DNA from 2 places in the Agrobacterium sp. GW821-FHT14E08 genome. Region 2 is predicted to be linked to the other one. Evidence: predicted binding sites of a transcription regulator. Region 2 holds the regulator's gene; the other holds the start of a gene.
The links. Region 2 encodes PhoB, which activates phosphate uptake and scavenging genes when phosphate is short. Its sites were predicted from a motif close to TGTCATNNANCTGTCAT; they were not measured.
Positions count from the first base shown of each region.

Region 1 (3,207 bases), 240 kb from region 2:
CCGTCGCGTCGCAAGCTGCTGTTGATAGTGACGCATGACCGTTTTGGACGATGCGCTCAATCCCTCGCGCGTGAGGGTACCAGGTTGCAGTGTGGTCGCCATGCCGCTTTTCCCTTATTGGCAAAAGCGGCGATGCCGCCAGGCACCGCCGCTTCCGGAACATGATGTCAGGATCAGCCGCCGATAACGGACTTACGGGCGTCGATGATCGTCTGGTAGAAGGACGGATCGACCTTGATGTAGGCAGTGTTCTTACCCTGGGTGTAACCCTGGAAGCAGGCGAGGTCTTTCTTCGGCAGTTCCATGAAGAAGGTCTCGACCTTCTGCTTCATGCTGTCGCCGATCTTGTTGGCAACGAGAAGCGGACCGTTCGGGATCAGCGGGGACTTCCAGACTTCGACGATATCGTCCATGTCCAGGTTGCCCTTCTTGACCATCTGATAGAGGTTGCCGGCCGTATAGCCTTCTTCCCACTTGCCGACGCCCGAACCGAAGGTGGTGCCGACATCAAACTTCTTGTCGAGAACGGCGAGAACCAGGTTTTCATGACCGCCACCGAAGCCGGTTTCGGCGAAATATTCCTTGACCGGAACGCCGGTTTCCTTGGGGATCGCCACGTTCGGGATGAGGAAGCCGGAGGTGGAGTCGGGATCGGCGAAGCCGATCTTCTTGCCCTTGGCGTCGGCCAGCGTCTTGATGCCGCTGTCCTTGCGGGCAACCATGATCGTGTAATAACCGGTCGAACCATCGGCGCCGGCCGTGGTCAGGATCGGATCGACGGCCTTCGGATCGGCAAGAGCGATCTTGGCGTAGGAGGAGGCGCCCATGGAGGCGATGTCGATGGTGCCGCCAAGCAGGCCCTGGATCACGCCGTTATAATCCGGCGATGGGAAAACCTGAACTTCGGAAACGCCGGTCGCAGCCTTGAGGCCATCGGCAACGCACTTCGTGTTGCGGATCTGGTCAGCTTCGTTTTCGGAACCGTCGAGACCGATACGCAGGACCTTGACGTCCTGAGCCATGGCGGAACCGGCCAGAACGCCAAGGGCGACTGCCGAAAGAAGGATTTTCTTCAACATGGACTTTCTCCTGTTTCCCGGCGAGCCGGAGTTTGTTGTGAAGTATCGGCCCTTGACGCGGGCGCAAACGATGCTGAGCGGTTCCTCAGAGCCCGGCGAGAGCGAGCGGTTCGGGACCGGCAGATTGCTGCACCGGCCGCGCGGCAAGCTGCGCGCCGGGAATATTGATGCTGGTCGAGGTCATGGTCTCGTCGATGCCGGCGCCGTGCGAATCCGTGCCGTAAATCTCCGTGACGGCTGCTGCCGTCAGCTCCGCCGGCGTTCCGTCGAAAACAACGCGACCCTGCGACATGCCGATGATGCGTTCGCAATAATTGCGCGCCGTATCCAGTGTATGCAGGTTGGTGATGACGGTGATGCCTTCGCGCTCGTTGATGTCGCGCAGCGCGTCCATCACGATCTTGGCGTTCAGCGGGTCGAGGGAAGCGATCGGCTCATCGGCCAGAACCATCTTCGGAGACTGCATCAGCGCACGGGCGATGGCCACGCGCTGCTGCTGGCCGCCGGAAAGCGTGCCCGCCGCCTGCATGGCCACATGTTCGATGCCAAGCCTTTCCAGCGCGGCAATCGCCATCAGGCGTTCTTCATCCGTGAAGATGTTGAAAAGGCTGAGCAGCGTCGAACGATGGTTGAGGCGGCCGAGCATGACATTGGTAAGCACGTCGAGGCGCGGCACCAGATTGAACTGCTGGAAGATCATGGCGCAGTCGCGCTGCCAGTTGCGGAGCGCCGCACCCTTCAGCGCCGAGACTTCCGCGCCGTTGAAATGAATGGAACCCGAGGAGGGGTCGACGAGGCGGTTGATCATGCGCAGCAGCGTCGATTTTCCGGCACCCGAACGGCCGATCACGCCAACCATCTGGCCTTGCGGTATCTCGACATTCACGGCATCGACCGCAGTGTGGTTGCCGAAACGGCGCGTGACTTGCTTCAGGTGAAAGCTCATTTCCCCGTCCAATCTTCTTGTTACGGGGTTCGACCTAACAGGGGTCCGTGAAGTGTGGATGTCAGTTTGATGAATAAAATATTACAGAATTCGCAGATGAGACATCCGTGTGTTCGCCGACAAACCTTCCCGGAGAGTTTTCAGAGGATTGAAACTCTTCCCGGCAGCATCGTTCCTCAAAACGCCATCGCGCAGATCCCGGAATATGCTTCCGGAATCTGCGATTGCTTCGGTTCTGGATGGAGTTTAGCCGGCGTATTTTGCGACGAAATCCTCTGCCGCGAGTGTCCGGAAATCATCGAGCGCGCCGCGCAGCGTTGCGTGGTCCCAGTCCCACCATTTCAGAGCGTCCATACGGCTTCCGAGCTCGGCCGGGAAACGCTCCCGGATCAGCCGGGCGGGAACGCCGCCGACGATGGTATAGGGTGCCACATCTTTGGAAACGACCGCACCGGCCCCGATCACCGCGCCGTTCCCGACAGTGACGCCGGGAAGTATGGTCGCGCCATGGCCGATCCAGACATCGTGGCCGATCACCACCCGCTTGGCGCGGCGGGCCGCGAAGAAGTCCTTTTCATCCTCGGCATCGTCCCAGTAGCTGCGGGCGCGATAGGTGAAATGATGCAGCGTCGCCCGCGACATCGGATGATTGGTGGCGTTGATGCGCACGGAAGCGGCGATGTTGACAAATTTGCCGATGCTTGCGCACCAGATCGCGCCATCCTGCATGACATAGGAATAATCGCCCATCTCCACTTCCTCGATGCGGCAACGCTCCGAAATTTCGGTATAGCGGCCGATCGATGAGCTGGTGACGCGGGCACTTTCGTGGATGACGGGTTCGAGACCGACCTTGACGCTCATGCCGCTGCCTTCCGGGGAGAAAATTGCGAGACATCAAGAATGCGGTCGGCCACGGCTTCCCGCACTTCCTCGTCATGAAAAATGCCAAGCAGGGCCGTGCCCTTCGCCTTTTTCTCGACGATCATGTCAACGACCACGCGCCGATTTGTGGCGTCGAGCGACGCTGTCGGCTCGTCCAGAAGCAGGATTGCATGATCGGTGATGAAGCCGCGGGCAATATTCACGCGCTGCTGCTCGCCGCCCGAAAACGTCGCCGGCGGGAGTGACCAAAGTTCCCGCGGCAGGTTGAGCTTCGAAAGCAGCATGGCTGCATGTTCG
Region 1 covers NZ_JBXAPJ010000002.1:712,674-715,880, reverse strand. Annotated here, with positions in the region: gene phnE (phosphonate ABC transporter, permease protein PhnE) at 1-102, opposite strand, end outside; gene phnD (phosphonate ABC transporter substrate-binding protein) at 174-1,079, opposite strand; gene phnC (phosphonate ABC transporter ATP-binding protein) at 1,165-2,025, opposite strand; gene AC1ROR_RS12215 (transferase hexapeptide repeat family protein) at 2,272-2,889, opposite strand; gene phnL (phosphonate C-P lyase system protein PhnL) at 2,886-3,207, opposite strand, start outside.
Region 1: phnC (phosphonate ABC transporter ATP-binding protein) is a predicted target of PhoB. The motif match lies at 2,084-2,100, and genes of this name have one in related genera.

Region 2 (3,207 bases):
AGAAGGATTCTGCCGAAAATACACGCGACAAGCGGAGAAGCGGCATGAACTGGACAGACGAGCGAGTCGAAAAACTCAAGAAATTGTGGTCCGAGGGGCTTAGCGCCAGCCAGATTGCAGCGCAGCTGGGCGGTGTCAGCCGCAATGCCGTAATCGGCAAGGTCCATCGTCTCAACCTGCCGGGACGCGTCAAGGCTGGCGGTCCGGTCACTTCGGCGCGTTCCGCGCCCAAGCGCACCGCTGCACCTGCCCCGCGCACGACGACTTTCGCAGGCCGCGTCAACGCAGCCCCGGCGCGGGTTCTCACCCGTTCGAACGCGGCAACGGCGCTGCATGAGGAGATTGACATCGAGACCGCACAGGTTCTCGATTACGTTCCTTCCAAAAACGTTGTCACGCCGATTTCCCGTCGCCTGACGCTGACGGAACTGACCGAGCGCACCTGCAAGTGGCCGGTTGGCGATCCGCTGAAGGACGACTTCCATTTCTGCGGTTGTGAAGCGCTGGAATCCTCGCCCTATTGCAAGTTCCATGCGAAGCTCGCCTATCAGCCGGTAAGCGAGCGCCGCAAGGCTTGAGTGTTGCGGCACGTTATCAGCACTCAAAAACTACGGGCCTTCGGGCCCGTTTTTTTATGGCAAAACCCAAGGTGGTTCCGACTTGGAGCACGTTTTGTTCAAGAAGCGTTGCCAATCCTTGCTCTTGCGCGCTCTGCGAACTTACAGCTGCAACGCGCCCTTGCTGCAAATGCTCTGAATTCGTCCGCGGCATGCCGCGTCCTTTTTCATGCATGTCAGGTTTCACCACTTAATCCGGACTTCAACGGACCATCTGCCGCCCTTCTAAAAAGGACGAGGGCGCCCTGTTTGCGGAAAGTTCAAAATCGAAAGGCCCGACACCATTCCGGTTTCGGGCCTTCTGATTTCTGCGTAATCCGAATGAAACTACAGGTTTCAGTTCCGCTCAGGCTTCCATCGAATATCCGGCACCACGCACGGTGCGGATGACATCCTGCATATGGGAGAAATTCAGGGCCTTGCGCAGGCGTCCGACATGCACGTCGACGGTGCGCTCATCGACATAGATATCGTGACCCCAGACGCCATCCAGCAATTGTGAACGGGAGAAGACCCTGCCCGGCGATGTCATCAAAAACTCAAGCAGGCGGAATTCCGTCGGGCCGAGGCGCACTTCGCGGCTTTTGCGGTGAACGCGATGAGTCTCGCGATCCAGTTCGATATCACCACATTTCAGCACCGACGAGAGAACCTCGGGACGGGCCCGGCGCAGCATGGCCTTGACGCGGGCCATGAGTTCCGGGGTCGAGAACGGCTTGACGACATAGTCATCGGCGCCGGTGGCAAGACCACGAACCCGCTCGCTTTCCTCACCGCGCGCCGTCAGCATGATGATGGGCAGGCGCTCGGTTTCCGGCCGCATTCTCAAACGACGGCAGAGTTCGATACCGGATACGCCGGGCAGCATCCAGTCCAGGATGAGAAGATCCGGAATACGCTCCTGCAGCCTGATTTCCGCCTCATCGCCACGGGGTATCGTGTCGACGTCGTATCCCTCAGCCTCGAGATTGTAACGAAGCAGGACGCTCAGCGCTTCCTCGTCTTCCACAACTGCAATCTTGGGCACCATATACTGAACTCCGCAAGCTTCTGCCTGTCTGTTACTCGGTCACCGAACCGAGAGTGTTGGAACTGTCGTCCTTCGGACGTTCGCCCTCCGGCTGGCTGCCGGTGGTCATGTAGTAGATCGTTTCAGCGATATTCGTGGCATGGTCGCCGATACGCTCGATGTTCTTGGCGCAGAACAGGAGATGCGTGCAGGTGGTGATGTTGCGCGGATCTTCCATCATGTAGGTCAGAAGCTCACGGAAGAGCGACGTGTACATGGCGTCGATTTCCTCATCGCGCTCGCGAATGGCATTGGCCTTCTCGGCGGAACGCGTGGAATAGACGTCGAGGACTTCCTTGAGCTGCACCAGCGCCAGTTCCGATAGATGCTCGATACCGCGCGCGAGCTTGCGCGGCACGCCGGTTCCGGCAACCGCGATGACGCGCTTGGCCGTGTTCTTGCCGAGATCGCCGACGCGTTCGAGATCTGCGGCGATACGCAGGGTGCCGATGATCTCGCGAAGGTCTGCCGCCATCGGCTGACGCCTGGCGATGGTGACGATGGCTTTGTCGCCGATTTCGCGTTCGGCGTGGTCGAGAATTGTATCGTCGGAAATGACCTTCTGCGCGAGTGCGGCATCGGAATTGACAAGCGCGCGCACGGCATCGCCGCACATCTGCTCGGCAAGACCGCCCATTTCGGCGATACGGCGCGTCAGAAACTTCAATTCGTCGTCATAGGCCGACAGGATATGCGAATGGGTCGTTGTCTGTGTCACGGTCTAGTCCTCCGGCTTGGCCTGCATGCGCGGACCCGGAAGCGGGCACGGCAGAGGCACCAGTCTTGTTCGGTTTCGATAAAGCGCCGGCCGGGATCAGCCGAAACGGCCCATGATGTAATCCTGCGTGCGCTGGTCATCCGGATTGGTGAACATCTTGTCCGTTTCGTTTTCCTCAACAAGATGACCAAGATGGAACATGGCCGTGCGCTGGGAAACACGCGCCGCCTGCTGCATGGAGTGGGTGACGATGACGATCGTGTAATTGGTGCGCAACTCGTGGATCAGCTCCTCAACCTTCGCTGTCGCGATCGGATCGAGCGCCGAGCAAGGTTCATCCATCAGGATGACTTCCGGGCTGACGGCAACCGCGCGGGCAATGCACAGACGCTGCTGCTGACCGCCGGAAAGACCCGTGCCGGATTCGTGAAGACGATCCTTCACCTCATTCCACAGGCCGGCCTTCTGCAGGCTGTGTTCGACGATCTGGTCCATATCTGCCTTGTTACGAGCAAGACCATGGATGCGCGGACCGTAGGAGATGTTCTCGTAAATCGACTTCGGAAACGGGTTCGGCTTCTGGAACACCATGCCCACGCGGGCGCGCAGTTCCACGACGTCGATCGCCTGATCGTAGATATCGTCGGTATCGAGCGTGATCTTACCGGTGACCCGGCAACCGTCGATCGTATCGTTCATGCGGTTCAAGGTGCGCAGGAAAGTGGATTTGCCGCAACCGGACGGGCCGATAAGGGCGGTCACCGTGTTTTCCCGGACATTGAGGTTCACGTCGTAAAGCGCAC
Region 2 covers NZ_JBXAPJ010000002.1:469,293-472,499, forward strand. Annotated here, with positions in the region: gene AC1ROR_RS11000 (GcrA family cell cycle regulator) at 45-578, shown strand; gene phoB (phosphate regulon transcriptional regulator PhoB) at 964-1,647, opposite strand; gene phoU (phosphate signaling complex protein PhoU) at 1,679-2,404, opposite strand; gene pstB (phosphate ABC transporter ATP-binding protein PstB) at 2,501-3,207, opposite strand, start outside.